3 regions of the Leclercia sp. LSNIH3 genome follow, and region 3 is predicted to be linked to each of the others. Evidence: predicted binding sites of a transcription regulator. Region 3 holds the regulator's gene; each other region holds the start of a gene.
The links. The regulator LexA, encoded in region 3, represses DNA repair genes until DNA is damaged. The targets are predictions, from matches to a motif close to TNCTGTATGTACATACAGNA.

Region 1: a site for LexA is predicted at 2,233-2,252, ahead of sbmC (DNA gyrase inhibitor SbmC). Genes of this name have one in related genera too.
Region 2: a site for LexA is predicted at 4,255-4,274, ahead of dinB (DNA polymerase IV). Genes of this name have one in related genera too.

The regions. Positions count from the first base shown of each region.
Region 1 is NZ_CP026387.1:4,146,765-4,157,601, reverse strand. It holds gene C3F35_RS20060 (DUF496 family protein) at 78-413, opposite strand; gene C3F35_RS20055 (FUSC family protein) at 581-1,639, opposite strand; gene sbmC (DNA gyrase inhibitor SbmC) at 1,743-2,216, opposite strand; gene dacD (serine-type D-Ala-D-Ala carboxypeptidase DacD) at 2,338-3,510, opposite strand; gene sbcB (exodeoxyribonuclease I) at 3,714-5,138, shown strand; gene C3F35_RS20035 (APC family permease) at 5,224-6,582, opposite strand; gene yoeI (membrane protein YoeI) at 6,572-6,634, opposite strand; gene C3F35_RS20025 (LysR family transcriptional regulator) at 6,850-7,779, opposite strand; gene C3F35_RS20020 (SDR family oxidoreductase) at 7,820-8,647, opposite strand; gene hisL (his operon leader peptide) at 8,822-8,872, shown strand; His leader region at 8,848-8,971, shown strand; gene hisG (ATP phosphoribosyltransferase) at 9,017-9,916, shown strand; gene hisD (histidinol dehydrogenase) at 9,922-10,837, shown strand, end outside.
Region 2 is NZ_CP026387.1:1,504,423-1,515,259, reverse strand. It holds gene C3F35_RS07390 (Na(+)-translocating NADH-quinone reductase subunit C) at 1-566, shown strand, start outside; gene C3F35_RS07385 (NADH:ubiquinone reductase (Na(+)-transporting) subunit D) at 559-1,197, shown strand; gene nqrE (NADH:ubiquinone reductase (Na(+)-transporting) subunit E) at 1,204-1,800, shown strand; gene nqrF (NADH:ubiquinone reductase (Na(+)-transporting) subunit F) at 1,812-3,035, shown strand; gene nqrM ((Na+)-NQR maturation NqrM) at 3,035-3,250, shown strand; gene C3F35_RS07365 (glycerophosphodiester phosphodiesterase family protein) at 3,282-4,127, opposite strand; gene dinB (DNA polymerase IV) at 4,287-5,345, shown strand; gene pepD (cytosol nonspecific dipeptidase) at 5,439-6,896, opposite strand; gene gpt (xanthine phosphoribosyltransferase) at 7,157-7,615, shown strand; gene frsA (esterase FrsA) at 7,715-8,959, shown strand; gene crl (sigma factor-binding protein Crl) at 9,017-9,418, shown strand; gene phoE (phosphoporin PhoE) at 9,485-10,537, opposite strand.
Region 3 is NZ_CP026387.1:2,134,498-2,145,334, reverse strand. It holds gene ubiA (4-hydroxybenzoate octaprenyltransferase) at 1-574, shown strand, start outside; gene plsB (glycerol-3-phosphate 1-O-acyltransferase PlsB) at 1,389-3,818, opposite strand; gene C3F35_RS10385 (diacylglycerol kinase) at 3,974-4,342, shown strand; gene lexA (transcriptional repressor LexA) at 4,452-5,060, shown strand; gene dinF (MATE family efflux transporter DinF) at 5,124-6,443, shown strand; gene C3F35_RS10370 (CsbD family protein) at 6,585-6,794, shown strand; gene zur (zinc uptake transcriptional repressor Zur) at 6,864-7,379, opposite strand; gene C3F35_RS10360 (cupin domain-containing protein) at 7,492-7,980, shown strand; gene C3F35_RS10355 (conjugal transfer protein TraF) at 8,144-9,454, shown strand; gene dusA (tRNA dihydrouridine(20/20a) synthase DusA) at 9,535-10,530, shown strand; gene pspG (envelope stress response protein PspG) at 10,673-10,837, shown strand, end outside.

The DNA.
Region 1 (10,837 bases), 2.0 Mb from region 3:
GCTTTTCCGGGTTCGGTAAACCAGAGCCAAAAAAAAGCCCCCCGACAAGTCGGAGGGCTTAGCCTGTTCAGCGGCGCTTATTCGCCTTTGGTCTCAACGTGTTTCATCTCGCCCATAACTTTCAGCTTTTTCGAGATTTCACGACGTTCTTTAGAGATTTCAGCATTCTTGATGATGTAGTCATCCACGCGGTCTTCGTAATCGCTTTTCATGCTGGCGATGATGCCCTGGATGGCTTCAACGCTCATGCCTGGCTTGATGTAGTCGCTCAGGTTGTCCAGCAGCAGGACACGCTTCTGGTTGTCACGGATCTTTTTCTCAACGTCCTGGATTTCACGTTGCAGTTTGTTCTTGCGACGGAACAGGCGGACGAATTCCAGAACATCCTGGAACGAAGGCTTGGTAGTTTCCATTTTTACACCCCTGATAATGTGAGATTCGGATTCGTTTAAACAACCGCGATGCCGTTAACATTACTGACAGCGATTGCTGATGACAATAATTTTTCCTTTGTCCCTATCATAACCTCAATTTCTGCTGAATCGAAGCAGCAGGCATCACAACCGCGCATGGCCGCTTTTTATTTGCGCAATGCCCGACAGATAAGATGCGACAGCAGCTCGAGCTGGCGCGCAAGTTCCATGCTCAACCATACATAGCCGTGAATGGGCGTTTCTGCCACGTTTTCACTGGACCGATCGTTGATCAGCTGGCGCAGCTCGGCAGCAATTTCGTTCAGCCGCTCGGTATTGGCCAGAATGGGCTGCGGATTGCCTTCGTAGAGCGCATGGGCGATGGTGAGCAGCGTCTGCTGCGTCATCTGCTGCGTCTCTTTTAAAGTCCGGGCATTCAGCATCACAAAATGACTGGCACGTGACGCCCAATGGGCGTTGATTTGCAGCTCCAGCATACAGACCAGGTTGCGGCTGACGGTCTGGATGGCTTCGAAGATAGATTTCTGGATATGGGTCTCTTTGCTGGCTGGCGTGATCAGGCCGCGCATTTTTACCACGTCATTGAGGATGGTTTGCAGATGTTTTTCCAGACGCGGGCGTTCAACCAGGTTGGGAGAAAAGCCCGCCTGATAAACCCGGTTAAAAGCGGTGACGTAGTTCGCCATCTGGATACGCCAGTGCAGGAACGCCCGCTGCGGCCAGATCCCGGTAAACAACATCGCTAACAGGGAGCCGAGGATCACGTCGCCGCTTCGCCACAATGCGGTATGCATATCCCCGGTTGGCGCGCCGATCACCACCGCAAGGGTGATACCAATAAGCAGCGCCTGATAAGGCCGCTTGCCGAGCGCCAGCCAGCCGCAAAGGAACATCGCTGCCGCGCACCACAGTAGCATCAGCGGCAGGGAGAAAAGCTCCAGCTTCAGGGCAATCAGCCCCAGCGCCGAGCCAAGAATGGTGCCGCCAATACGCTCAAACGCGCGTGGCACCACGTTACCCCAGAAGGAGATGGGCCCCATGATTACCACCAGGGTAATCAGCGGCCAGGTCCCTTCCGGCACGTCCAGCAGACGCACCAGTAAAAAGGTGAGGATAAACGCCAGCGCGATACGGCAGCCGTGTACGATGCGGTAATGGCGATACAGTCTGATTTCAAAAGGCGTTAGAGATTTGTCGGGACGCACACGCTCTCCAGCATTACGGCAAATCCTGATTGTACTGTGTTTTCTGCCGGAGCGGTGATAACCCGGCAGAAAAACCCTGTAAACAGTGGGAATATGTGCGGGGTTATGCGACCCGGTGTTGTACCGGAATAAACATTTCGATATCCCAGTAGCCATCGGCATTACCGTCATTCAGGTAACGTTCAAAGCAGGGTTTCGGCGCTATCTGGTAATCGACATCTTCAAGCAGGCTATCAAAAAGAAGGTTCCACGGGGTGGCGAAGTCATGGTTCTCAACGCGGGCGCTGGCAACCGCGTACTCGCCTTCTGCCACTTCGGTAAGGATCACCCCTTCGCTGTTAGCGGGGATAACGAAATCGTCCGGCACGGTGACAACCGTGCCGCAGCGTAACTTTTCGGCTGGCACTTCATCAGGATTATCATAATAAACCGCCACCCACTCCAGCGGCTGAATCTGTCGGCCATCGACCCACATCACCAGTTGCTCAAAACCCTGCTTTACCGTTTGCTCCCAGGGGCCAACCATATGAAAACCGGCGATTTTGCGTTTATTCTGGTGCTTGATGCTGTAGTCCATGCTGCCTCCGATTGGTTACTGTATATACATACACTGTAATGCAGAGAAAAGCGGTTTAACAATAATGACCTGTTCATTATGCGAGCAGTCTCGCACAGTCGCCAGCCTGCTCCTTCAGCCGTCAGGCTTTATGGTGAAGATAGTCGCTCAGACGTGAAAACATCCCGCCTTTCCCTACGCTTTCCAGCGTCACCAGCGGCCAGTGGGCGACCACTTTATCGCGATCGTAGAGTTCGATCTCACCAACCCGTTGATGCGCGGCAATCGGCGCTTCCAGCTCTTTTTTATCCAGCACATATTTGGCTTTAATATTCGGCAACTCTGCCTTCGGCAGGGCCAGCCAGAAGTCCTGGTCGGTTCCCAGCGAAATCTGTTCTTTATTGCCGTACCAGATCCGCTCGATGCCTACCTGCTTACCGTTACGCAGGATCTGCACGGTATCGAAGTTTTGCTGTCCCCAGTGCAGAAGCTTGCGCGCTTGATCCTCGCGCCCTTTCGGACTTTCAGCCCCCATAATGACGGCAATCAGGCGACGCTGACCGTCCACAGCAGAGGCAATCAGGTTGAAACCAGCGCCGGAAGTGTGACCGGTTTTCAGGCCATCGACGTTAAGCGACTTATCCCACAGCAGGCCGTTACGGTTCTGCTGGGTGATGCCGTTCCACGTCAGGCTTTTCTCGCTGTACATGTGATAGAACGCTGGCTCTCCGTGGATGATGGCCCGGGAGAGTACCGCCAGGTCGTACGCCGAACTGTGCTGGCCCGGCGCATCCAGACCGTGCACGGTTTCAAAATGGGTATCGCGCAAATTCAGCTTTTTAACGTAATCATTCATCATGTTCACGAACTGCGGCTGCCCGCCCGCCACATAATCGGCCAGCGCCACACAGGCGTCGTTGCCGGAATCGACAATCAGGCCGCGGCTAAGGTCACGCACCGAAACCTGCTCGCCCGCCTTCAGGAACATCAGCGAGGAGCCGTCAAAAACCGGATTCCCCTTGGCCCAGGCATCCTGACCGACCGTGACCATATCGTCCGGGGTGATGCGATGGCTGTCGATAGCGCGATCCACCACGTAGCCGGTCATCAACTTGGTGAGGCTGGCTGGATTGCGCTGCTGATGTTCGTTGCCCGCCGTTAAAATCTGCCCCGTCGTATAATCCATCAGTACCCAGGAACCGGCCTGGATAGCTGGCGGCTGCGGCGCATAATTAATCGGGTCGGCAGCCAGCGCGGAAGAAATGCTCAAAGTGAGTAAAGAAACAGCAATAAACAGACGGCGTTTCAACGGTATATCCTCAGTCATTTAAAATCGTTGACCTTTTTACGGAAGTTTTCCGCTTGATACCTGGAATAATTGCAAAAAATTGTGACAGCACGCACGTTTTTCCCGGACGGTGTCTCGCAAATTTGCAGGCTTAGGGTGCTTTTCCTTCGGCGTGCCAGGCTGGATGGTTTACCATAAGGGGGTCACTCATAAACAGGATGGTATTACTGGTGTCTGACTCCGTCGCGCTGCCTACATTTTTATTCCACGATTACGAAACCTTTGGCACCAGCCCCTCGCTGGATCGCCCTGCCCAGTTTGCCGCGATACGCACCGATGCTGATTTCAATATCATCGGTGAGCCGGAGGTATTCTGGTGCAAACCCGCCGATGACTATTTGCCTCAGCCCGGCGCAGTGATGGTCACCGGCATCACCCCGCAGGAAGCCCGTGAAAAAGGGGTGAATGAAGCAGAGTTCGCCCGTCGCATTCATGACCTGTTTACCGTGCCCAACACCTGCGTGGTGGGCTACAACAACGTGCGCTTCGATGACGAAGTGACCCGGCATATTTTTTACCGCAACTTCTACGATCCCTATGCCTGGAGCTGGCAAAACAAGAATTCGCGCTGGGATCTGCTGGACGTTATGCGCGCCTGCTATGCCCTGCGCCCGGAGGGGATCGTCTGGCCCGACAATGAAGATGGGCTGCCCAGCTTCCGTCTTGAACATCTGACCCGCGCAAACGGCATTGAACACAGTAATGCCCATGACGCGATGGCGGATGTCTACGCCACTATCGCTATGGCGAAGCTGGTGAAGACCCGGCAGCCGAAGCTGTTTGAGTACCTGCTCAGCCATCGCAGTAAACAAAAACTGACCACCCTGATTGACGTGCCGCAGATGAAGCCACTGATGCATATCTCCGGGATGTTTGGTGCCTGGCGCGGAAATACCAGTTGGGTAGCTCCGCTGGCCTGGCACCCGGAAAACCGTAATGCAGTCATTATGGTGGATTTGGCGGGGGATATTACGCCATTGCTGACGCTGGAGAGCGATGCCCTTCGCGAACGGCTGTACACCCCGAAAGAGGCGCTGGGCGACGCTGCTGCCGTGCCGGTGAAGCTGGTGCATATCAATAAGTGTCCGGTGCTGGCCCCTGCCAATACCCTGCGCCCGGAAGATGCCGAACGGCTGGGGATTGACCGTCAGCACTGTCTGGATAACCTGAAACGGCTGCGGGAGAACCCGCAGGTACGGGAAAAAGTGGTGGCGATTTTTGCTGAAGCGGAGCCGTTCGTTCCGTCAGATAACGTTGATGCCCAACTCTACAACGGCTTTTTCAGCGACGCTGACCGCTCTGCCATGAATATCGTTCTAAAGACCGATCCCCGTAATCTGCCCGCGCTGGATATCACCTTTGCCGATCAACGTATTAACAAACTTATCTTTAACTACCGGGCGCGTAATTTCCCCGGCACGCTGGATGAGGCCGAGCAGGAGCGTTGGTTGCAGCATCGCCGCAATGTGTTTACCCCGGAATATCTGCAGGCTTACGCGCAGGAGCTTGAGATGCTTTACGGCGAGTATGAAGGCAATGCTGAGAAGCAAATGCTGTTGAAAGCGCTGTATCAATATGCGCAGGAAATTGTGTGACCTGAGAAAACAAAAAAGCCGGAGGCGATGTCTCCGGCTTTTTTTCTTTGCCCGGCGGCGCTATAGGTGCCGGGCCTGAGTATTGTTACGCAACGTCTTCGTACTGAGGAACCGGGTTGCGGAAGCTTTTGGTTACGCAAGCCAGGTAAATCAGGCCAATACCACCCCAGATCAGACCCAGAACCATAGAGCTTTCTTCCAGGTTGATCCACAGCGCACCGACAGTCAGCGCACCACATACCGGCAGAACCAGGTAGTTGAAGTGGTCTTTCAGCGTTTTGTTGCGCTTCTCACGGATCCAGAACTGAGAGATCACGGAGAGGTTAACAAAGGTAAAGGCAACCAGCGCACCGAAGTTAATCAGCGCCGTCGCGGTAACCAGGTCAAAGTTGATGGCCAGCAGCGCAATCGCACCGACCAGCAGCACGTTCCACGCCGGGGTACGCCATTTTGGATGGACATAACCGAAGAAGCGAGTCGGGAACACGCCATCACGGCCCATCACATACATCAGACGGGAAACACCCGCGTGCGCTGCCATACCGGATGCCAGAACGGTAACGCTGGAGAAGATCAGCACGCCCCACTGGAATGTTTTACCGGCAACATACAGCATGATTTCTGGCTGCGATGCATCCGGATCTTTGAAGCGAGAGATATCCGGGAAGTACAGCTGCAGGAAGTAAGAGGCACCGATAAAGATGATGCCGCCAATTAATGCCGTCAGGAAGATCGCGCGCGGAATCACACGCTCAGCGTCTTTGGTCTCTTCTGACAGAGAAGAGATACCGTCGAAGCCGAGGAACGAGAAGCACAGGATCGTCGCACCGGTGATCATCGGCACCACATGTGCGCCTTCAGACCAGAACGGACGGGTGCTGGTCAGCGTACCTGCGCCTTCACCGTGAGAAACGCCGTAGATGATCAGACCAACGATAACCGCCACAATACCCATCTGCAGGATAACAATCAGGGTGTTGAAGTTGGCAACGGTCTTGATGCTGCGCAGGTTAGAGATGGTCATAAAGGCCACCAGCGCTACAACGAAGATCCACGACGGTACGGAAGGCACCAGCGCTTCAAAATAAATTTTTGCCAGCAGAATGTTGATCATCGGCATGAACAGGTAGTCCAGCAGAGATGACCAGCCCACCATAAAGCCGACAGCCGGGCTAATGGATTTCTGAGCATAGGTGTACGCAGAGCCTGCGGACGGGAAGCGGCGAACCAGCTTGCCGTAGCTCAGCGCGGTAAAGAGGATCGCGATCAGCGCAAAGGCATACGCCGTTGCAACGTGACCGTCAGTGAGGCCTGAAACGATACCAAACGTATCGAACAGCGTCATCGGCTGCATATAGGCAAGGCCCATCATAACAACCGGAATTAACGTAAGCGTTTTACGTAATTCCACGCGAGAGGTTTTTGGAGTTGCGTTAAGCGACATAGTTATTCTCCTTTACGGTGAATACCGCCACGTAAGCGAAAAATTGCCCCATTTCTTTCTTCCTCAGCGACAACAACTGTCGGATTTTAGTAAATATCTATCCGGTACGAAGCCCGGCCTCTTGGATTTAATGGTTTTCTTACATGCAAAAAAAAATAATCGACGCCTTTTATATCGTCGATTATTCCATGTTTGCTGCGGCGCATTTTCCCTAAATGATAGTTAAAATGCAAGAGATCGGAAGGCATCCTAAAGTTAAATTTTTTATTATTCACCTGATTTTTCAGCCGCACCCTGCGCATAAACGGCAGCAATAGCACTATTTGCTAAAATTTCTTGTCGCCACCATGCACTGGCAAGCCCGGCTGTCTGCTCATTCCAGCCTATCCATACGGAATCATAACTGGATTGCGCGATAACCTGTTTCTCTATTAGCGCTCCGCTTTCAATATAGCGCTGGGCTAAATAACGTGGCAGATAACCGCAGCCTAAGCCGCTAATTTGCAGCTCCAGCTTGGTTTTAAAATCAAATACCGTGATGGCTTCCTGATCGTCCAGTAACTGCGAAGAGGCCGCACAGCTTGGTAATGAAATGTCACCCACCACGATGGCGCGATAATTTTTGATCACTCGCCGGTTAACCGGCTCTGGCTCCTGGGCCAGGGGATGGTGTGGTGCAATGACGAACACCTGTTCCAGGTGCCCGAGACAGGCAAAGCCAAAATCACTTAATTGCGGCGGCTCAAGCAGCGCGCCGACGACAATATCCGCTCGCCCCTGCACCAGCGACTCCCAGGAGCCAGCCAGCACGCCATTGATAAACTTCAGGCGGGTAACGCTGTGTCGTTCGTAAAAGGCTTCGATGAGCGGTGCAAGCAGGGAAAAGGGGAATGTATCATCGACCCCAATAATCAGTTCGTTTTCCCAGCCCTGATGCAGTTTGACGGCCTGCTTTTCCAGCTCACGTACCGTATGCAGTACCTCACGCCCTTTTTCCAGCAGCATTTGTCCGGTGCGGGTAAAGCGCGCCCGGTGGCCGGAACGGTCAAGGATCTGAATATTAAGATCGCTTTCGAGCTTATGAACGGTGTAGCTGAGTGCCGAAGGAGTTTTAAAGAGCTTTGCCGAGGCCGCAGCAAAGCTCCCCTCTTTTTCCAGTGCATCAAGGATAATAAGGACATCCAGCAGCGGTTTCATGCTCACCCCCTTGTGGTGCGCTTACGCTCCGCCAGCGGCATTACTCCATAGGCATAACCAGCGGATCGGGAAAGAGATACTCAAATCCCAGTTCATGACAGATGCGGTTCCCATCAATCAATTTGCCCTTCCCCTCTCCCGGGGCATCGTGGAAGTGCGGCGGCGCCAGGCCAAGCTGACGCGACATCACCGGATAAAATGTACTGCGTGTTGGATGAGAGGGCGCACATATATTATAGATGTGCCCGCCCTTTGGAGCCTGTAATAGCAGGGTAATTGCGCCGATCACATCTTCAAGATGCACCAGATTGACGCCATGTTGGCCGTCAGGCGCTGATTTTCCGGCAAAAAAGCGACCAGGATGGCGCCCCGGCCCCACCAGCCCCGCCAGCCGTAATATATCTACCTGGGTACCCGGTAAATTGTGCAGCCAGTCTTCCAGCTCTTTTAAAACCCGCCCGCTTGCCGTCACCGGCTGGCGCGGCATATTCTCTTTCACGGTGCCGTCCACATCGCCATATACCGAGGTGGAGCTGGTGAAAATAATGCGGGGAATATGGTACGCGAGGGCACTGTCGACAATTTCCTGTACGGCCTGCAGATAATAATTCTCACCCGGCCCGGTGCGGCGTGCCGGCAGGGTAATCACCAGCGCATCCACATCACTCATTAGCGTATCCAGATCGTCGGTGTCACACACTAACTCTGGCTCCAGGCGCAATTCAACGCTCTCGATGCCGCACATCCGCGCCGCCTCGACCCCATCCACGGTAGTTTTACTGCCGGTGACCTGCCAGCCCCGTGACAGCAACGACATGGCCAGCGGCATTCCAAGCCATCCCAGACCGACAATTGCGACCTTTTTCATGCGTTTTCTCCTGACGTTTACGCCTCTGCTTTAAGGCTACGCCAGCCATGCGCAACTGACAATTGATAGCACCAATATGAAATCGTTTAATGATTAAAAAAAGCCCTTGCTTTATGTAGCGTAAGTGGTTTAGGTTAAACAACATCACATGAATAAGCATTCATCGAGAATTTTATGACACGCGTTCAATTTAAACACCACCATCATCACCATCATCCTGACTAGTCTTTCAGGCGATGTGTGCTGGAAGACAGTTAGATCTTCCAGCGGTGCATGAACGCAAGAAAAAGCCCCCGGAAGATCGCCTTCCGGGGCCTTTTTTTTGGACCGTGTTCAGGCAAGTTACAACAGGATCATGAGGAACCGACAATGTTAGATAATTCACGTTTACGCATAGCTATGCAGAAATCAGGTCGTCTTAGCGACGATTCACGCGAACTGCTGGCGCGCTGCGGCATCAAAATCAACCTGCACACTCAGCGCCTGATTGCGCTGGCAGAGAATATGCCGATTGATATTCTGCGCGTGCGTGACGATGACATTCCGGGGCTGGTAATGGACGGCGTGGTGGATCTGGGCATCATTGGCGAGAACGTGCTGGAAGAAGAACTCCTCACCCGCCGCGCACAGGGCGAAGACCCACGCTACTTTACGCTGCGCCGTCTCGATTTTGGTGGTTGCCGCCTGTCGCTGGCAACCCCTGCTGACGAAGCATGGGACGGCCCGGCTGCACTGAATGGCAAGCGTATCGCCACCTCCTACCCTCACCTGCTGAAGCGTTATCTCGATCAGAAAGGGGTCCAGTTTAAATCCTGCCTGCTCAACGGCTCTGTCGAAGTGGCACCGCGCGCCGGTCTGGCTGACGCAATCTGCGATCTGGTCTCCACCGGCGCGACCCTGGAAGCCAACGGCCTGCGCGAAGTTGAGGTGATCTACCGCTCTAAAGCCTGCCTGATCCAGCGCGACGGCGAGATGCCGGAAGCCAAGCAGCAGCTGATTGACCGTCTGTTGACCCGTATTCAGGGGGTGATCCAGGCCCGCGAATCGAAATACATCATGATGCATGCGCCGACTGAGCGTCTGGATGAGGTTATTGCCCTGCTGCCAGGTGCCGAGCGTCCAACCATTCTGCCGCTGGCGGGGGATCAGCAGCGCGTGGCGATGCATATGGTCAGCAGCGAAACCCTGTTCTGGGAAACCATGGAAAAACTGAAAGCGCTGGGTGCCAGTTCGATTCTGGTGTTGCCAATTGAGAAGATGATGGAGTAACCACCATGACCTTTAACACCGTTATCGACTGGAACACCTGTAGCGCGAAACAACAGCGCGACCTGCTGATGCGCCCGGCTATCTCTGCGTCCGAAAGCATTACCCGTACCGTGGCTGAGATTCTGGACAATGTGAAAGCCCGTGGCGACGATGCCCTGCGGGAATACAGCGCCAAATTCGACAAAACCGAAGTCGGTGCGCTGAAGGTGAGCGAGCAGGAAATCACGGACGCCTGTAACCGCCTGGGCGATGACATTAAGCAGGCGATGGCGGTGGCGGTCAACAACATCGACACCTTCCACCGCGCGCAAGCCCTGCCCGTTGTGGATGTGGAAACCCTGCCGGGTGTGCGATGCCAGCAGGTGACCCGTCCGGTTGACTCGGTGGGTTTATATATTCCAGGCGGTTCCGCACCGCTGTTCTCTACGGTGCTGATGCTTGCCACCCCGGCGCGTATCGCCGGATGTCGCAAGGTGGTGCTCTGCTCTCCACCGCCGATTGCCGATGAGATCCTCTATGCGGCGCAACTCTGCGGCGTTCAGGAGATTTTCAAAGTCGGCGGGGCACAGGCCATTGCCGCCCTGGCGCTGGGTACGGAGTCCATCGCTAAAGTGGATAAAATCTTTGGTCCGGGTAACGCCTTTGTGACCGAAGCGAAACGTCAGGTCAGCCAGCGGCTGGACGGTGCGGCTATCGATATGCCGGCTGGCCCCTCTGAAGTGCTGGTCATTGCCGACAGCGGCGCGACGCCGGATTTCGTGGCCTCGGACCTGCTTTCCCAGGCAGAACACGGCCCGGATTCGCAGGTGATCCTGCTGACGCCTGATGCCGGTATGGCAAAACGGGTGGGTGAAGCGGTCGAGCGTCAGCTTGCCGATCTGCCGCGTGCCGATACTGCTCGCCAGGCGCTCTCTGCCAGCC
Region 2 (10,837 bases), 630 kb from region 3:
CGCGTCTGGTCGATCTCAATACCGGCGAGCTGCTGGAGAGCGATCCGGCCAGCTATAACCAGGCGCAGGCGCTGAAAGATCCGCAGCGCAGCACTGAACTGGAGGCCAGCCAGGATCCCGCTGGCATCAAACGTCGCAGCAACACAGCAGAGATCTACCTGGTGCGCGATGAGCAAAAGCGCGTTCAGGAGCTGGTTCTTCCGGTATATGGCAACGGGCTATGGTCGATGATGTACGCCTTCGTCGCTCTCAACACCAATGGCCGTACGATTAAAGGCATCACTTATTACGATCAGGGGGAAACCCCGGGGCTGGGCGGCGAAGTGGAAAACCCGGCCTGGCGAGCGCAGTTTGTGGGCAAAAAAGTGCTGGATGATAACGGCCAACCGGCTTTGAAAGTGATAAAAGGAGGCGCGCGTTCGGGTGATGAGTACGCCGTTGATGGCCTTTCCGGCGCCACCCTGACCTCAAACGGCGTTCAGCACAGCTTTGATTTCTGGATGGGTGAGCTGGGTTTTGGACCCTTTCTTAAAAAGGTACGTGAAGGAGAGCTGAACAATGGCTGATGCGGGCGAACTGAAAGAAGTTAAACGGGTTCTTATCGGGCCGCTCATCGCCAACAACCCGATCACCCTGCAGGTACTGGGCGTCTGTTCGGCGCTGGCGGTGACTACCAAACTGGAAACCGCCGTGGTGATGACCCTGGCGGTAACCCTGGTGACGGCATTTTCCAGCATGTTCATCTCGATGATCCGCCATCACATCCCCAACAGCGTGCGCATCATCGTGCAGATGGCGATTATCGCCTCGCTGGTGATCGTGGTGGATCAGTTGCTGCGGGCGTTTGCCTACGAAACTTCAAAGCAGCTGTCGGTGTTTGTCGGCCTGATTATCACCAACTGCATCGTAATGGGACGCGCAGAGGCCTATGCCATGAAGATGCCGCCGCTGGCCAGCTTTATGGATGGGATCGGCAACGGTCTCGGCTATGGCGTGATCCTGCTGACGGTCGGTTTCCTGCGTGAGCTGATCGGTAGCGGCAAGCTGTTTGGCATCACCGTACTGGATACCGTGCAAAACGGTGGCTGGTATCTGCCGAACGGTCTGTTCCTGCTGGCCCCCAGCGCGTTCTTCATTATCGGTTTGCTGATCTGGGCGGTGAGAACCTGGCGCCCTGAGCAGCAGGAAAAGGAGTAACCGACAATGGCTCATTACCTGAGTTTGTTTGTGCGGGCGGTGTTTGTTGAAAACATGGCGCTCGCGTTTTTCCTCGGCATGTGTACGTTCCTTGCCGTGTCTAAAAAGGTATCGACCGCCTTCGGGCTGGGCGTTGCCGTCACGGTGGTGTTAGGGCTGTCGGTTCCGATTAACAACCTGGTCTTTAACCTGGTGCTGCGCGACGGTGCGCTGGTTGACGGGGTTGATCTGAGCTTCCTCAACTTCATCACCTTCATTGGCGTCATTGCGGCGCTGGTGCAGATCCTTGAGATGATCCTTGATAAATACTTCCCGTCACTCTACACGGCGCTGGGGATCTTCCTGCCGTTGATCGCCGTGAACTGCGCCATCTTCGGCGGCGTGTCGTTTATGGTACAACGTGATTACAACTTTACCGAGTCGGTGGTGTACGGCTTCGGCTCTGGTATTGGGTGGATGCTTGCCATCGTGACGATGGCGGGTCTGCGCGAAAAAATGAAGTATGCCAACGTGCCGGCCGGGTTGCGCGGCTTAGGGATCACCTTTATCACCACCGGGCTGATGGCGCTGGGCTTTATGTCCTTCTCCGGTGTGCAGCTGTAAGGGCAAAATAGATGGAAATTATACTTGGCGTAGTGATGTTCACGTTGATCGTGCTGGTGCTCTCAGGGCTGATTCTGGTGGCGCGGTCAAAGCTGGTGAACTCCGGCGATGTGATCATCGAGATTAACGATGAGGCGGATAAGCAGATCCGCACCCCTGCAGGTGACAAGCTGCTGAACACGCTTTCCGGCAATGGCATTTTTATCTCTTCTGCCTGCGGCGGCGGCGGTTCCTGCGGGCAATGCCGGGTCACGGTCAAAGAGGGCGGCGGGGATATTCTGCCGACCGAGCTGTCGCACATTAGCAAGCGTGAGGCGAAAGAGGGCTGTCGTCTGGCCTGTCAGGTGGCGGTGCGCCAGGACATGAAGATTGAACTGCCGGAGGAGATCTTCGGCGTGAAAAAGTGGCAGTGTGAAGTTATCTCCAACGATAACAAAGCCACCTTCATTAAAGAGCTGAAGCTGCGCGTTCCCGATGGCGAAGATGTGCCGTTCCGTGCGGGCGGCTACATTCAGATTGAATGCCCGGCGCATACTGTCGCGTACAAAGACTTTGACGTTCCTGACGAGTACCGCGGTGACTGGGATAAATTCAACCTGTTCCGCTTTGTCTCTGAGGTCAAAGAGCCGACGCTGCGCGCCTACTCCATGGCCAACTACCCGGAAGAGAGGGGCATCATCATGCTCAACGTGCGTATCGCCACGCCGCCGCCGGGCGTACCGGATGCGCCGCCGGGGATCATGTCGTCTTATATCTGGTCGCTGAAAGCGGGTGATAAGGTCACCATCTCCGGTCCGTTTGGTGAGTTCTTTGCCAAAGAGACCGACGCCGAAATGGTCTTTATCGGCGGGGGCGCCGGGATGGCGCCGATGCGCTCGCACATTTTTGATCAGCTTAAGCGCCTGGGCAGTCAGCGTAAGATCAGCTTCTGGTACGGCGCCCGTTCGCTGCGTGAAATGTTCTATCAGGAGGAGTTCGAACAGCTGGCGCGCGACAACCCGAACTTCAGCTTCCACATTGCGCTCTCCGATCCGCTGCCGGAAGACAACTGGACCGGTTATACCGGGTTCATTCATAACGTGCTGTATGAAAACTATCTCAAACATCATGCCGCCCCGGAAGACTGCGAGTTCTACATGTGCGGGCCGCCGATGATGAACGCCGCTGTCATCAAAATGTTGCAGGATCTCGGTGTAGAGGATGAGAACATCATGCTGGATGATTTTGGAGGCTGATGATGATGACCTTCTTGCTGACCTTTGCGATGTTTGTGCTGGTGGTGTTTGGCATGTCGCTCGGCTGGTTGATTAAGCGCAAAAGCATTCAGGGCAGCTGCGGCGGCATCTCCTCGCTGGGGATGGAAAAAGTCTGCGATTGCCCGGAGCCGTGCGACGCGCGTAAAAAGCGTATTGCACGAGAAGCGCAACGCCAGCAGAACCGGATCCTCTGAATAATACAGGCCGCGACAGCGGCCTGCTTTTTTACTTAAGCCAGGCGCTGGCCTGCGCGGGCGAATCCACCATCACGCCGTCAGCCCCCAATGCTTGTGCTTTCTGGTAATCCTCTGCGGAGTTAACACCGAGCAGGATCACATGGGCATTTCCCTGAGAACGGAAACAGTCCATCGCCTCCTTATCCCACGTCAGGGTTGCCGGGGAGATACCATCCCCCAGCGTGAATTTCTCCACCACCTCTACCTTGCGATTCAGTTCCAGCCCGTACCAGTACGCATCCATTTTCTTTGCCGGCGTCTGGCAAACGTGGTTCAGTGAGATATTCGCCAGCCGGGTGCGTGTTTCACTGCGGGTGACAAAGCGCGGCACTTCCGCAGGCAGCGCATCCAGATAGCGATCCTCTGTGGAATATACGCGAACACGCGTCAGGCCGTTGGTCTCTTTCAGCACGCTAAGAAGCTGTTTACCCATCTCAGCCGGATCGGCGTCGGGAGATTTAATATCGATGTAAAACGGGGTGTCAGGCCAGCGTTCAAGCACCGCTTTCAGGGTTGGAATTGTGCTCCCGGCGACCTTTTCTTTCCATTTAGCCCCGGCATCAACTGTCGCCAGCTCCGCTTGGGTGTACTGCGAGATCTTTCCCTTTGCTGTGGTTAATGCGCTGAGATCGCTGGGACGATAAAGCACCGGCACACCGTCACGGCTGAGCTGCACGGTGACCCAGATAGCCTGAGCGCGGTTTTCCAGCGCCAGCTGGATCGCCGGAAGGGTATTCTCCGGCGCGTCGGCGGTTCCTCCACGGTGAGCAATCATTTGTGGGCTGGCCCAGGCGGAGGTGGTGAGCACAAGTGAGGCGATAATCATTTTTTTCATGAATAATTTTCCATTTTAAATCATGTAATTCAATGAGTTGTAAATGCTTGATGGCGTATTCTTGTACCACGCTTTAATGACAGGAGTGAGACGGTAAATCTGCTGACGCATTTTTTGCACTTTGTTATACTGTGCATAATTACAGGTGTGGTGACGATGATGCGCAAGATAATCCATGTCGATATGGACTGTTTTTTCGCTGCGGTAGAGATGCGCGACAACCCGGCGCTGCGGGATATCCCCATTGCCATTGGCGGCAGCCGTGTGCAGCGCGGGGTGATCAGCACGGCCAACTACCCGGCACGTAAGTTTGGCGTGCGCAGCGCCATGCCGACCGCAATGGCGTTAAAACTGTGCCCGCACCTGACCTTATTACCCGGACGTTTCGAGGCCTACAAAGAAGCGTCCCACCATATCCGCGAGATTTTTTCCCGCTACACCTCTCTGATTGAGCCTCTGTCGCTGGACGAAGCCTATCTGGATGTCACCGACAGCCTGCACTGTCACGGCTCTGCCACGCTGATGGCCCAGGAGATCCGCCAGAAGATTTTCGATGAATTACAGCTCACCGCCTCGGCGGGCATTGCGCCGGTAAAATTTCTCGCCAAAATCGCCTCGGATCTCAATAAGCCCAACGGCCAGTACGTCATCACCCCGGATGAGGTGCCAGCGTTTATCAAAACGCTGCCGCTCGGCAAGATCCCCGGCGTGGGGAAAGTCTCTGCGGCAAAGCTGGAGAACATGGGGCTGCGAACCTGCGGAGATGTACAGAACAGCGATCTGAGCATGTTGCTTAAGCGCTTCGGTAAGTTTGGCCGGGTGCTGTGGGAGCGGAGCCAGGGCATTGATGAGCGCAACGTTAACAGCGAGCGGCTGCGTAAATCCGTGGGCGTTGAACGGACACTGGCCGAGGATATTCACGACTGGGCAGACTGCGAAGCCATTATCGTCGGGCAGCTTTACCCGGAGCTTGAGCGTCGACTGGCAAAGGTCAAACCGGATCTGCTGATTGCCCGCCAGGGGGTAAAACTCAAGTTTAACGACTTCCAGCAAACCACCCAGGAACACGTCTGGCCGCGGCTGAACAAAGAGGATTTGATTGCGACCGCCAAGAAAACCTGGGAAGAGCGTCGGGCAGGGCGGGGAGTACGGCTGGTGGGGTTACATGTCACTCTGCTGGATCCGCAGCTTGAGCGGCAGCTGGTGCTGGGGCTGTAAAAAAGCCCGGTGGCGCTCACGCTTACCGGGCCTGATACGATGTGTGACCCTCAGGCCCGGCAAACGCAGTGCCGCCGGGCAACTGTCGGCGGATTACTTCGCCGGGATCGCTTTCAGCAGTTCCGTCAGCAGGGTCCAGTAATGGCCCACGCTTTCGATATGCACCTGCTCATCCGGGCTGTGCGGACCGGTAATGGTTGGCCCGATGGAAACCATATCCATATCCGGGTACGGTTTCTTGAACAGACCGCACTCCAGACCCGCGTGGATCACCTGAATGTTCGGCGTGCTGTTGAACAGACGCTGATAAGTTTCACGCACCAGCGCCATCACCGGTGAGCTTGCGTCTGGCTGCCAGCCCGGGTAGCTGCCCTTGGCGTTGGTTTGCGCACCAGAGAGTTTGCCCAGCGATTCCAGCATGCTCACCACATAATCTTTACCGCTGTCGATCAGGGAGCGGATCAGGCAGATGATCTCTGCGCTGTCGTCAGCCATGGTCACCACGCCGACGTTCAGGGAGGTTTCAACCACGCCTTTCGCCACGTCAGAGTTGCGGATCACGCCGTTCGGGGTCGCGTTCAGCAGTTGAACAAAGCGATCACGCGACTCTTCAGTCAGTGCAGCTTTATCCGTTGTGACAGCTTCCAGCACCACGGTCAGGTTCTTCTCTTTCGCTTCCAGTTCGTTTTTCAGGATATCGAGATAAACGGTAGCGAGCTTTTTCAGCGCATCGGCTTTGTCTGCGGCAACGGCCACGGTGGCGAAAGCTTCGCGTGGGATTGCGTTACGCAGCGTACCGCCGTTGAAATCCACCAGACGCAGATCCAGCTCGGCAGCGTGGCCAGCCAGGAAACGGGCCAGCAGCTTGTTGGCATTGCCTAAACCTAAGTGAATATCACCGCCGGAGTGGCCGCCCTTCAGCCCTTTCAGCGTCAGCTTGAAGGTCTGGAAGCCTGCCGGGATCGCTTCGCGGGTCAGCGGCAGCGTGGAGATAAAGTCGATACCGCCCGCGCAACCCATGTAGATTTCGCCTTCCTCTTCGGAGTCGGTATTGATCAGGATATCCGCCTGCAGCCAGTTCGGTTGCAGACCAAAGGCGCCATCCATACCGGCTTCTTCGGTCATGGTCAGCAGTACTTCTAGTGGACCATGCTCAACGCCATCGTCTGCCAGCACCGCCAGCGCAGAGGCCATACCGATACCGTTATCCGCACCCAGAGTGGTGCCGCGGGCTTTAATCCACTCGCCGTCGATGTACGGCTGAATCGGATCTTTGGTGAAATCGTGTACGGTGTCGTTGTTCTTCTGTGGAACCATGTCCAGGTGCGCCTGCAGCACAACCGGTTTACGGTTTTCCATCCCGGCGGTGGCCGGTTTACGGATCAGAATGTTGCCAACCTGGTCGCGTTCGGCGTGCAGCCCTTTTTCCTTCGCCCAGCCCATGATGTGTTCGGCAAGCTGTTCTTCGTGATAAGACGGGTGAGGAATTGAGCAGATTTTGGCAAAAATATCCCACAGCGGTTGTGGCGATAATTGAGACAGTTCAGACACAGTAAGTCTCCTTGTCGAGAGCCTGCAGACAATGTTGCAGGTCACGGGGTTAGCAGGTTTAGAGTTACCACAAGTCAGACTTGCGAGGTGGGTTCGAGAATACCACTTTCTCTGTCGGCTGGTAGGGGTAAGCAAGTAAAAACTCCGGGCGGAACCGCTTAGCACTGGTTTTTAGTGCTTCAGATCTCTATAATCTCGCGCAACCATTTTCCCCCTCGAACACTTTTTAAGCCGTATATAAACAGGCTGGGACAATTCACATGAGCGAAAAATACATCGTCACCTGGGACATGTTGCAGATTCATGCACGTAAACTGGCTGCACGCCTGATGCCATCCGAACAGTGGAAAGGCATTATCGCTGTTAGCCGCGGTGGCCTGGTACCGGGGGCATTGCTGGCACGTGAGCTGGGTATTCGCCATGTCGATACCGTATGCATCTCCAGCTACGACCATGACAACCAGCGTGAGCTGAAAGTGCTGAAACGCGCCGAAGGCGATGGTGAAGGTTTCATCGTGATTGACGATCTGGTTGATACCGGCGGTACGGCAGTGGCCATCCGCGAAATGTATCCTAAAGCGCATTTCGTCACCATCTTCGCTAAGCCAGCAGGTAAACCACTGGTTGACGATTATGTAATTGATATCCCGCAGGATACCTGGATCGAACAGCCATGGGATATGGGCGTCGTTTTCGTCCCACCGATTTCAGGCCGCTAATCCCTACATTTTTAACGCCCGGTGATGCCGGGCGTTATTTTTTTCGCCGTTGTCGCGTTACAATGATGCCCTCTGACGTATCTTAAGAGGCAGCGCGCAATGTCCCAGGCGAATCTCAGCGAAATTCTCTTCAAGCCCAAATTCAAACATCCGGAAACCTCGACGCTGGTTCGTCGCTTTAACAGTGGCGTACAACCGGCCGTGCAATCGGCGCTGGATGGCAAAAACGTCCCGCACTGGTATCGCATGGTCAACCGTCTGATGTGGATCTGGCGCGGCATCGATCCCCGTGAAATTCTGGATGTGCAGGCGCGTATCGTAATGAGCCAGGCCGAACGGACAGACGACGATCTGTACGACACGGTGGTGGGCTATCGCGGCGGCAACTGGATCTACGAGTGGGCAAAACAGGCGATGATCTGGCAGCAAAAGGCGAGCCAGGAAGACGATCCCCTGTTAAGCGGCAAGCACTGGCTGCATGCCTGTAACCTCTACAGCATCGCGGCTTACCCACACCTGAAAGGCGATGAACTGGCGGAGCAGGCGCAGGCGCTGGCGAACCGTGCTTACCAGGAAGCGGCCCAGCATCTGCCGGGTCAGATGCGCGAACTCACCTTTACCATTCCCGGCGGTCCGGCGGTGACCGGCTTCCTGCATACACCTCCAGGCGACGGCCCCTTCCCGACGGTGATGATGTGTGGCGGCCTCGACTCGCTGCAAACCGATTACTACAGCCTGTATGAACGCTACCTGGCGCCGAAGGGGCTGGCGATGCTGACGCTCGACATGCCGTCGATTGGCTTCTCGTCAAAATGGAAACTGACTCAGGATTCCAGCTTGCTCCACCAGCATGCCCTGAAATCGCTGGAGCAAAATCCGTGGGTGGATCACACCCGGGTGGCGGCGTTTGGCTTCCGCTTTGGCGCTAACGTCGCCGTGCGTCTGGCCTATCTGGAATCCTCACGCCTGAAAGCGGTGGCCTGCCTCGGGCCGGTGGTGCATGCGCTGTTAAGCGAACCCGCACGACAGGGCCGCGTGCCGGAAATGTATCTTGATGTACTGGCCAGCAGCCTGGGCATGCACGATGCCTCCGATGAGGCGCTGCGCGTGGAACTCAATCGCTACTCCCTGAAAACGCAGGGATTGCTGGGTCGTCGCTGCCCGACGCCGATGCTTTCGGGCTTCTGGAAAAACGATCCCTTCAGCCCGGAAGAGGAGTCACGCTTAATCACCTCGTCATCTGTCGAGGGTAAGCTGCTGGAGGTGCCGTTTAGTCCGGTGTATGAAAATTTTGACAAGGCATTACAACAGATTGCGCGTTGGATCCATCAGAGACTGTGTTAAGAGATTGCTAATTTCTTGAGGTTTGGTACAACAGTGGCTTCATAAAAGGAGATCGCAATGACGTTACCGAGTGGACATCCGAAAAGTAGAATGATCAAGAAGTTTATGGCTCTTGGCCCCTACATCCGCGAAGAGCAGTGCGAAGAGAATCGCTTTTTTTTCGACTGCCTGGCCGTGTGCGTTAACGTAAAGCCAGCGCCGGAAAAGCGCGAATTCTGGGGATGGTGGATGGAAATGGAAGCCGAAGCGTCACGCTTCACCTATAACTACCAGTTTGGCCTGTTCGATAAAGAGGGCCACTGGCAGGCGATGGCGATTAAGGATCCTGAAGTGGTCCAGCGCCTTGAGCATACCCTGCGTGAATTCCACGAGAAAGCCCGTACATTGCTGGCGACGTTCGATCTGAAACTCGAACCTGCTGACGACTTTACCAACGAACCGGTTAAGCTGACCGCTTAACGCCTGGCGTAAAAACAGACAATAAAAAACCCGGCCATACCGCGCCGGGTTTTTTATTTCGCGAAATCAGAACTGGTAGGTCATGCCCAGGGCAACGATATCATCGCTGCTCACGCCCAGTTTATTATCGTCATCAATCTGGTTGATTTTATAATCAACAAAGGCCGACATATTTTTGTTGAAATAATAGGTCGCGCCGACGTCGATATATTTCACGATATCTTCATCACCGATGCCTTCAATATCCTTGCCTTTAGACTGGACATAACCCAGAGATGGGCGCAGACCAAAGTCAAACTGATATTGTGCAACCGCTTCGAAGTTCTGCGCTTTATTGGCGAAGCCACCGGAGATTGGCGTCATATTACGCGTCTCGGTATACATGGTTGCCAGGTAGAGGTTGTTCGCGTCATATTTCAGACCGGTGCCCCAGGCTTCGGCTTTTTCACCTTCGCCACGTGCCAGCAGGTTCTGGGCATTGGTGCGGTCAGAGTTGGTGTAGGCGCCGCTGATGGCAAAATCGCTGCCGCCGAAATCATAGCTCAGAGCCGTACCGAAGCCGTCGCCGTTCTGTTTCTTCGCTTCGCGGCCTTCGTTTTTACCCTGATATTGCAGGGTCAGGTCCAGGCCATTAATGGCGCCGAAGAAGTCGGTATTACGGTAGGTCGCCAGACCGCTGGCGCGTTTGGTCATGAAGTTGTCGGTCTGTCCAGAGGAGTCACCGCCGAATTCCGGGAACATATCAGTCCAGGCTTCGACGTCATACAGGGCGCCGAGGTTACGACCGTAGTCGAATGAACCGAAGTCTTTCAGCTTGATACCGGCGAAGGCCAGACGGGTTTTCTGTGTCGCGTCGCTTTCAGCTTTATTGCCGGAAAATTCAGCTTCCCAACGGCCATAGCCGGTCAGCTGTTCGTTAATTTGGGTTTCGCCTTTAAAGCCGAAACGCGCATAAGTTTGGTCACCATCTTTGGCATCATCATCGCTGAGATAATGCATTGCTTTCACTTTACCGTACACGTCCAGTTTATTGCCGTTTTTATTAAATACTTCGGCTGCCTGTACAGATGAAGATGCCACAATGCCCATTACCACTAATGCCAGAGTACTCTTTTTCATTTTCAATCCTGGTTTCTTATAAACGCGCTAATATTCGCTGAACAGTAAGCTCAAGCTTTTGTTCCGTGAAAAAACAGGAAGGGTTTTAACGTTATGAAGTGAACGTTTTATGACAAATACAGAATAAGTTTAAATTACTGTGTTTTTTTATTTCAGTAATAAAAGTGTCAACCTTTGCCGCTACGCTTCCTGATCCCGCGCAACAAAGTGGTAGCCTGAGCGTTAAGGCGGTTGGCAACCGGCCCCAGTCCTGATAAAAAGTCTGATTGATTTCATTTCCCTTATTGTTGAACGGCAGAG
Region 3 (10,837 bases):
GTTTGTGGTGCTGATCCTGCTCTCGTTCCTGCTGGTGCTGACCCTGAACACCATGACCATTCTGCTCTCCGTGGCAGCGCTGGCGCTGGCCTGGGTCTACCCGTTTATGAAGCGCTACACCCACCTGCCGCAGGTGGTGCTGGGTGCCGCCTTTGGCTGGTCGATCCCGATGGCGTTTGCCGCCGTCAGCGAAAGCGTGCCGTTGAGCTGCTGGCTGATGTTCCTGGCCAATATCCTTTGGGCCGTGGCCTACGACACGCAATATGCGATGGTCGATCGGGACGATGATCTGAAAATCGGCATCAAATCCACCGCCATTCTGTTTGGTCGTCAGGACAAGCTGATCATCGGGATTTTGCAGGTCGCGGTGCTGGGGTTAATGGTGGGCATTGGTTACCTGAACCAGCTTAACGGCGCATTTTACGCGGCGATCGCGGCGGCGGGCGTGCTGTTCATCTATCAGCAAAAGCTTATCGCAAACCGCGAGCGCGAAGCCTGCTTTAAAGCGTTCCTGAACAATAACTATGTAGGGCTGGTGTTGTTCCTGGGTCTGGCGGTGAGTTACTGGGCGTAAACAATGCCCGGTGGCGAGGTAAAAAAATGACAGCCTAAAGGCTGTAATGCCAGTCAGTTAAGCACTTTGATATTTCTAATTGACTGAGGTGGAAGGGTTCTGTTCACTAAAGTACCTCTGCTTTATGTCCCTTCCGCTGCGGTGAACGTGCCAGGGGGGGCCGCCTCCCCCCTGGCTACCCCGGCTCCCGGCAAAGAAAATCGCCGCTTCGCGGAATATTCGCCCCATCCCCGGGGCTCACCCCTTCGGGGCCAGCGCAGGTGCTGTTCAACATTGCTCCCGGCAATTTTGTCCTCAGCTTATTCCCTCCAGCTTTCGGGTCGGGCACCAGCCTGCATCCCTGCAGGCTATGCCCTCTCGGCGCGTCCCTGCGCCTCGCCCCGGCCTTACGGAAACGCTTCGTCGATTTTCAGCCGGATTCACGCTCCCTCACGCTTCTTAGTCGCCTGAAAGGGGCACCGGTGTTGAGTCCCCGCTGAAACCGGCGAACCGGAGACCGGATGACAAGGGCTGGACGCCAGGGATGGCGGCCAGAGGCGAATCGAGACAGGATGTCGAGTTGAGCCGACCGCAGGCAGCCGGTCGGGAGGTGAGCGCAGTGCGAAGCACCGGTTTCATTGCGGGGCCGCGGGGATTGACAAGGGGGGCCCGGCGGCCCCCCTTGTCACGTTCACGGGTTGTGTAATGCCATGTTCTACTGAACATGAGGTGAACGGAACAATCCATCGGGCTTAACTGACTGGCATTACAGCCTTTCGGCTACCATTTTTTATGTTTGCTCCCTCTCCCGGTGGAAGAGGGGCGGGGGCGGGCATCAGACCGCAGACTCGCCCTGCGTTGCGCTCTCAATCGTTAAGCGCACGTCAGAGGTAATCAGGTCTGCCAGCATCTGGTACACCTTCATCGTCTCTTCCGGCTCGGCATCACCACTGTCGCTGATATAACCCTCGTCACGCAGCGTTAACACCAGTGAACTGAATACCGCTTTATCGAAGAACTCCGGCGCGTTGATGCCGTGCAGCATCGAGAGACGCTGTGCCAGCGTGCGGCTCTCTTTCTCCAGCGTACCGCGGTTGATCGACGGGTTGGCGCTCAGCAGCCAGAAAGTAATGGCATAGCGCTGCACGGTTTCGCGTGCGCCTGCCGCCAGCAGTTGCAGCGTGCGCGCCCGGGACGGGTTGATCAGCAGAAGGTCATCTTTCTGCGAAATCAGGCCCTGGCGGGTCAGCTCTTCAATCTGCTTATCCAGCACCTCGGCCAGCTCGTCGTTGTTCCAGCGCAGGAACAGCTCGGCTTTCAGCATCGGGTAAAGGGCGGTGACATGCTCCAGGAGCGCCTGACGGGTGATCTGGCGATGCTGGGTGATGATGGCCGCCATCAGCGAAGGCAGCATCAGCATATGCGCAATGTTGTTGCGGTAATAGGTCATCAGCACCGCCTGCTCGCGCGGCAGAATGATGATATCGCCGATGGTGTCCTTCTCGACCTCAAACTTGTTCATCTGCAGCGCGTGCTCAAGCAACTCGCTGGCGCTGGCGGTCGGCACCGTGGCGTCTTCCGCGTACGGCACGTTGCGCAACAGGTTCAGGTAGCAGTCGAGCTGCTCGGTCAGCTGCTCGCGGGTAAGCGAACGCTGGCGAGAGCCAAGCAGGGCGGTACAACACAGGTTCATGGCGTTGGCCGCACCGGCGTTGTTAATGCGCACCATCAGATCGGCGGCAATGGCGTTAACCGTTGGCGTCAGCCAGGCCGGACGCACTGCTTCGATCGGGTCGATGGACTCACGCCACTCCGGCACACGGTGATTCAGGTAGGTAATCAGCGGCATAGGTTCGCCGAAGTTCACATACCCCTGGCCGAGGTTACGCAGCTTGCTCAGGCCCCGCAGCATCTGCAGCAGGCTCTCTTTCTCTTTGGTGGCGCCGCGCAGCTCTTTGGCGTAGGTGCCCACTTCCATCACGTGCTCGTAACCGATGTAAATCGGCACCAGGGTGATTGGACGCGTACCGCCACGCAGCATCGCCTGAATGGTCATCGAAAGAGTGCCAGTCTTAGGATCGAGCAAACGCCCGGTACGGGAACGGCCGCCTTCCACGAAGTATTCCACCGAATAGCCACGGCTGAACAGCTCGCCCAGATACTCGCGGAACACGGTAGAGTAGAGCTTGTTACCTTTAAAGGTACGGCGAATAAAGAACGCACCCAGACGGCGGAAGATCGGGCCTGCTGGCCAGAAGTTGAGGTTGATACCCGCAGCGATATGCGGCGGCACCAGCCCCTGGTGATAGAGCACATACGAGAGCAGCAGGTAGTCCATGTGGCTGCGGTGGCAGGGTACATAGACAATCTCATGGCCGTCGTGGGCAAGCTGCCGCACACGCTCGGCGTTGTGCACGTTAATCCCCTGATAGAGACGGTTCCAGGTAAAGCTCAGGATACGGTCGCTAAGGCGGATCATCTCGTAGGAGAAGTTGGCCGCAATCTCTTCCATCAGGGCGATGGCGTTTTGCTGCGCCTTCTCGTGGGAGATTTTTTTGCTGCGCGCTTCGTCTTCGACGGCACGGGCAATGGCTTTTGAGGCCAGCAGCTTGTTAAACAGATCCTGGCGAGCAGGCAGGCGTGGGCCTACCGCGGCAAGACGCTGACGGGCAAAGTGCATGCGCGCCACACGTGCCAGCTTCTGGGCGATGGTCTTATCCGTACCGTGTTCATCGGCCATGCGGCGCAGTGAAACTGACGGTGAAAAACGGACAAAGCTGTCGCGGCCAAGCCAGTTGACGGCGAAAAATTTCTGCACCCCGTTGAGCATACGCAACGGCGGATTCTCTTCGCCTTTATCGCGCCCCGGACGACGGCCAAACATGACCGACACGGGCACCATCTGCACATCCAGCAGCGGGTTGCTGCGGTGCAGATCGAGGTAATCATGGAACAGCTTGATCGACTCTTCTTTCGGTGTGTACCAGGTGAACACGCGAGGGCCACCGTGGATAAAGATGTAGCGCGGCAGTTGGGTGCCGTCGATCTCCAGCGGCTCCAGCGGATCGGGGAGATCGTGCGCCAGACATTGGGCGCGCAGCGTCAGCAAGTCGGCCTTCGAGTTATAAGGCAAAACGTACATAATAGGACGCGAGTTATCGAGTCCTAACTCCAGCGTAGGAACCGCCGGAATAGACTTGCTTTTTACCAGGACGCTTAATGGTAAATTAAGTAATTTGTAGTAAATTCGTGGCCAGCCAGACATAAACGATGTAAAGCCTCTGGTTAAAAATGCAATTGCGGCGCAAGGATAACAGAAAGCGCGCAAAATTTCTGTTGTTACCCGTCATACTTCCGGTGGCTGCGCAGGGCGCTTAAACCACCGTTTCTGACGCTATTTTCGAAGAAAGGTTTCTTTTAATGGCCAATAATACCACTGGGTTAACCCGAATCATTAAAGCTGCCGGCTATTCATGGAAAGGCATCCGTGCTGCCTGGATCAATGAAGCCGCATTTCGCCAGGAGGGTGTTGCTGTCATCGCGGCGATTATTATTGCCTGCTGGCTGGATGTGGATCCCATCACCCGCGTATTACTGATTGGCTCGGTGATGTTGGTGATGATAGTCGAAATTCTGAACAGTGCGATCGAGGCGGTAGTAGACCGTATCGGCACTGATTTTCACGAGCTGTCGGGCCGGGCGAAAGATATGGGTTCTGCCGCAGTGCTGATGGCGATTATCGTTGCGTTGTTTACCTGGGTCACGCTGCTTTGGGGACATTTACGATAAGCCTTCAGAAACCGCAAAAGTCTCTGGTTTTTTATGCGGTTTGTGGTTCCAAAATCACCTTTAGCTGTATATACTCACAGCATAACTGTATATACACCCAGGGGGCGGAATGAAAGCGTTAACGACCAGGCAGCAAGAGGTGTTTGATCTCATTAGGGATCATATCGGCCAGACGGGTATGCCGCCGACGCGTGCAGAAATCGCGCAGCGTCTGGGCTTCCGTTCTCCAAATGCCGCTGAAGAGCACCTTAAGGCACTGGCGCGCAAGGGTGTACTTGAAATTGTCTCCGGTGCGTCTCGCGGCATTCGTCTGCTGGTTGAAGCGGAAGAGGGTCTTCCCCTCGTCGGTCGTGTCGCCGCCGGTGAACCGCTGCTTGCGCAACAGCATATTGAAGGCCACTATCAGGTCGATCCTGGCATGTTTAAACCGAGCGCAGACTTTCTGCTCCGTGTTAGCGGCATGTCGATGAAAGATATCGGTATTCTGGACGGTGATCTGCTGGCAGTCCATAAAACTCAGGACGTGCGTAACGGGCAGGTTGTGGTCGCACGTATCGATGATGAAGTGACCGTTAAACGCCTGAAAAAGCAGGGTAACACTGTGCAACTGCTGCCGGAAAACAGCGAGTTTTCCCCGATTGTTGTCGACCTGCGTGAAAATAACTTTTCCATCGAAGGCCTGGCGGTTGGCGTCATCCGCAACGGTGAATGGTTATAATGCTTTTCTGACAGACTGCGGCAGTGTCGCAGTCTGGTTTTCTTGCCTCTGGCGAACATTTCCATGTCTCTCCTGACTTCTTCAGACAAGGCGTTGTGGCGTCTTGCACTTCCCATGATCGTCTCCAACATCAGCGTTCCTCTGCTTGGGCTGGTGGACACAGCGGTGATTGGTCATCTCGATTCGCCCGTCTATCTGGGTGGTGTCGCCATCGGCGCGACGGCAACCAGCTTCCTGTTTATGCTGCTGCTCTTTTTGCGCATGAGCACTACCGGGCTTACCGCTCAGGCCTATGGCGCGAAAGATCCGCTGCGTCTGGCCCGTGCACTGGTGCAGCCGCTGATCCTGGCGCTGGGCGCAGGGTTAATGATTGTGCTGCTGCGCACGCCGCTTATCGATCTGGCGCTGCATATTGTCGGTGGTAGCGAGGCCGTCCTGCATCAGGCGCGGCGCTTCCTTGAGATCCGTTGGCTCAGCGCCCCGGCATCGCTGGCTAACCTGGTGCTGCTCGGCTGGCTGTTGGGCGTGCAGTATGCCCGGGCACCGGTGATCCTGCTGGTGGTGGGCAACCTGCTCAATATCGTGCTGGATGTGTGGCTGGTGATGGGGCTGAAGATGAACGTGCAGGGCGCTGCCCTGGCGACTGCTATCGCGGAATACGCTACCCTGCTGATCGGCTTATGGATGGTCTGGCGGGTATTGGCGCTGCGCGGTATTTCGCTGGCGCTGCTGAAAACGAGCTGGCGCGGCAACATCCGTAAGCTACTGGCCCTCAATCGCGACATCATGTTGCGCTCGCTGCTGCTGCAACTCTGCTTCGGGGCGCTGACGGTGATGGGAGCACGGCTAGGGCCGGAGATTATTGCCGTCAACGCCGTGCTGATGACCTTGCTGACCTTTACCGCTTACGCGCTGGATGGCTTCGCCTATGCGGTCGAGGCGCACTCCGGGCAGGCCTATGGCGCACGGGAAAGCGGCCAGCTGCGGGAAGTGTGGCGGGCGGCCTGCCGTCAGTCTGGCCTGGTCGCGCTTACCTTTGCCCTCATCTATGCCCTGGCAGGCGATCAAATCATTGCCCTGCTGACTTCACTGCCCGAGCTGCGCGAGCTGGCGAGCCACTATCTTATCTGGCAGGTGATCCTGCCGGTGGTGGGCGTCTGGTGCTATCTGCTGGATGGCATGTTTATCGGTGCCACTCGCGGGGCGGAGATGCGCAACAGCATGGCGGTGGCCGCCGCCGGGTTTGGCCTGACGCTCTTCACCCTGCCGTGGCTGGGCAACCATGGTTTGTGGCTGGCCCTGAGCGTGTTCCTGGCCCTGCGCGGGCTGTCTCTGGGCTGGATCTGGCACAGGCACTGGCGCAACGGCAGCTGGTTTTCATAGCGGCCTCGCCTTGCCAAATGGTAAAAGATTCCGAATAACAAACCTAACGCCGCAGGCTTATCTATAATTATTATCACGTCCAGCACGAAACGTATTTCAGGACGAACTTAACCTTAACGACCGAACGAAGAGGAATGGATGATGAATAAAGACCAAGTCGGCGGTAACTGGAAACAATTCAAAGGTAAAGTGAAAGAACAGTGGGGCGACCTGACCGATGATGACATGACCGTCATCGAAGGTAAACGTGACCAGCTGGTGGGTAAAATTCAGGAACGCTATGGTTATGAGAAAGACCAGGCGGAGAAAGAAGTTGGTGACTGGGAAACCCGTAACAACTATCGCTGGTAATTAACCTATACCCGCAGGTACACGGATGTACGCCCAGGGCGACCTTACAGGTCGCCCCTTTTTTTGCCCTCAGCGCGGCTTTTTCTTCAGCTGGATAGAGTGATCGTGCTGGCAATCTTCCTGATGGCGGCAGGCTTCCACTTCGACGCAGTTACGGCACAGGCCGTGCGCCTCAATCACGTTGTGACGCAGGGCAAAGCCCATCTTCGCTGCCAGGGTATGCATGATATCTTCCACCCCTTCCGCGCCCTCTTCCTTCACGCTGCCACAGCGGTCACAGATAAACATCGCAGAGGTGTGGGTCGGCTGATCGAACAGATGGCACAGCACATAGCTGTTGGTCGATTCCACCTTATGCACAAAGCCCTGCTCCAGTAAAAAATCGAGCGCCCGATATACGGTAGGCGGCTTGGCCTGAGGCTCGCTTTCACGCAGCAGGTCGAGCAGATCGTAGGCGCTGATGGCCCCGTTTTGCAGACTCAGCAGACGCAACACTTCAAGGCGCTGCGGAGTCAGGCGCACATTGCGTTGCGCGCACAGCTTTTCGGCTTGCGCTAACAGTGCCTGCATTGTGGTCGTTTCCATTTTGCACCTCGAATAACGTGGAATAACAAACCGCCACTTTACCATGTTCTGGCCCAAACGCCGAGATCCACCGGGTGTGCTACCCTGACGAAAAACCACAGGGGATGAAAAGATGAAAAGACCGGACTGCATTCGACACTGGCGTGAAGTAGAAGGTGCTGACAACTCGACCTATCCTGACAGCCCAGAGCGTTTCTCCATTGGCGCGCCGCTGGCCCGTGCGCTGGGGCTTGGCCGCCTCGGTATCCACCACGAACGTCTGCCGCCCGGACGTCGCACTTCTTATCCTCATGCCGAAAGCGATGAAGAGGAATTTATCTTTGTGCTCGAGGGTTATCCCGAAGCCTGGATCAACGGCTATTTATGGAAGCTGGAGCCGGGGGATAGCGTGGGTTTTCCTGCCGGGACGGGGGTCTGTCACACCTTTATTAATAATACCAGTGAAGATGTGCGGTTATTAGTCGTGGGTGAAGCAAATAAAAAACATAACCGAATTTATTATCCGCTGAATCCGGTATATGCCGCCACGCGCGAAGATCGCTGGATCGATCATCCGCCGCAATTTTTTGGACCTCATGATGGAAAACCAGGGCAAAAATAATTTCTTGTTCTATACATATTTAAAAAGATAAGAAAATCAACGAGTTATCTAATACGAAAGTTTAGATAAATTCGTCGCCTAATACTTTTTTCACAAAGGACGTATGCCCCTGCGCGGCATTTAGCTGCCGGGGTTTATTCACCCACAATAAGTCAGGTGTCCTGTGAAAATAAAATTCAAATTTTCTGTGGCGGGAATTGCCACCGCTTTTCTTTTGTCTAATCAGGCCGGAGCTGCAAATACATGGACGGAAGCACGCGGCGATGCAATGGGTGGGACTGGCGTTGCGTCGGCGCATTATAGCAGTGGGGTATTGATCAACCCGGCCCTGCTGGCAAAATCCCAGGCGGAAGATGACGTCGCCATTATATTTCCCTCGGTGGGGGCGCAAATCAGCGATAAAGACAATCTGCAGGATAAGATCGACGAAATCAGCGATGAGATCCGCGCCGATCAGGAGATGATCGACGATCTGACCGTAGCGAGGATCATGGCCGATCCGCAGGGAACGCTCAGTGAGCTTCAGGGTGCCGCAGGCAGTCTGGCCGACCAGCTGGAGTTTCTTGAGGGAAAAACCGCGCACGGCAACGCCGGGGCAGGGATCGCCGTCAGTATTCCCGGCTCGGGGCTGTCGCTGGCGTTTGTCGCTAAGGCCAATGCCCACGCGCGCGTCAGCTCGGAGATCGATCAGCAGGATATCGATTTTCTTCGGAGATTGCAGGGCAGCATGGGGATGACCAACCAGATGGCGTTGGGTGCGGCGCGAAACGGCAGTGACGTGATTACCCGCAACCTTAACTCCATCGCCAAGGGCAGGGCGGCGATCGTCTCTGATTACGGCGTGGCGATTGCCCGCCAGTTTGATTTCAACGGCCTGCCGATTTCGGTCGGCGTGACGCCAAAGCTGCAACAAACCTGGCTCTACAACTACACCACCTCCATCTATACCTATGACAGCAGCGACTTTAACAGCAGCCGTTACCGCAATGACGATACCAGTTTTAACGTTGATGTCGGCGTTGCAGTGGACCTCGGTGAAAACTGGACGGTCGGTCTGAGCGGGCAGAACCTGTTGTCCCGCGACATTGATACCAACGATATCCGCGTTCTCAACGGGCGTACCGGGCAAGAGGTGAGTTATCAGGATACCTGGCAGATCCGCCCTCTGGTCACGGCGGGGGTGGCCTGGCATACCGGCCTGTTAACCCTCAGCGTCGACGGCGATCTGACTCAAACCCGGGGCTTCAAAAGCGAAGAAAATTCGCAGTATGTCGGGGCGGGGGCAGAGGTCTCTCTGCTGGGCTGGCTGGCGGTGCGCGGCGGCTTTCGCGGTGACGTGAAGGGCAACGACAGTAACGTCTTTACCGGCGGGCTGGGCTTCGCCCCCTTTAACACCGTGCATATCGATCTGACCGGCATCGTCGGCGAGGATGAAACCTGGGGGGCCGGAGCGCAATTTAGCGTGAGGTTCTGACAGGAACCGGAGGCGCTCTGCCTCCGGCAAATCTGTGCTATAGTAGCGCCCCCTTTTCACCAGATGCTTAAAATTTCGCCATGTCGTCAGAAAACTCGTCCATCTATCCTGCTCACCGTTTTTCCATCGCGCCGATGCTCGACTGGACAGACAGACACTGCCGCTACTTCCTGCGTTTGCTGTCGCGCCATACTCTGCTCTATACCGAGATGGTGACCACCGGGGCGATTATTCATGGCAAGGGCGACTACCTCGCCTTCAGCGAAGAAGAGCATCCGGTAGCCTTGCAGCTCGGCGGCAGCGATCCGGCCGCGCTGGCGCACTGCGCGAAGCTGGCAGAAGAGCGCGGTTATGACGAGATCAACCTCAACGTTGGCTGCCCCTCCGATCGTGTGCAGAACGGCATGTTTGGTGCCTGCCTGATGGGCAATGCGCAGCTGGTGGCCGACTGCGTGAAAGCGATGCGCGATGTGGTCTCCATTCCGGTGACGGTCAAAACCCGTATCGGCATCGACGATCAGGACAGCTACGAATTTCTCTGCGACTTTATCGGCACGGTAGCCGGCAAGGGCGAGTGCGACATGTTTATCATCCATGCCCGCAAAGCCTGGCTTTCTGGCCTTAGCCCGAAAGAGAACCGTGAGATCCCGCCTCTGGATTACCCGCGTGTCTATCAGCTGAAGCGTGATTTCCCGCAGCTGATCATGTCGATCAATGGCGGTATCAAGTCTCTGGACGAGGCCAAAGCGCATTTAGCGCATATGGATGGCGTAATGGTGGGCCGCGAGGCGTACCAGAACCCGGGCGTGCTGGCGGCGGTCGATCGCGAAATCTTTGGTGTGGATTGCGCCGATCGCGATCCGGTCGCGGTGGTGCGGGCAATGTACCCCTACATTGAGCGTGAGCTGAGCAACGGCACCTATCTGGGCCACGTGACCCGCCACATGCTGGGTCTGTTCCAGGGGATCCCGGGGGCGCGCCAGTGGCGTCGTTACCTGAGTGAAAACGCCCATAAAGCGGGAGCCGATATCGAGGTGCTGGAGCAAGCGCTGCGTCTGGTGGCAGACAAGCGATAATTTTCACTAAAACCTGGTCAAATTCACCACGCCCGGCACCGCATTGCCGGGCGTTTTTATTTACTATCAATCACTTATTTTTGGCACGGATCTTGTAATGGTCATAGCAGCGTATCGTTGTTATGCATTACTGGAGAGAGCCATGCTGGAACTACTTTTTGTGATTGGATTTTTTGTCATGCTGTTGGTAACCGGCGTCTCGCTGCTAGGGATCATTGCCGCATTGGTGGTTGCCACCGCGGTGATGTTTATCGGCGGGCTGTTTGCCCTGATGCTAAAACTGCTGCCGTGGTTGCTGTTGGCCGTG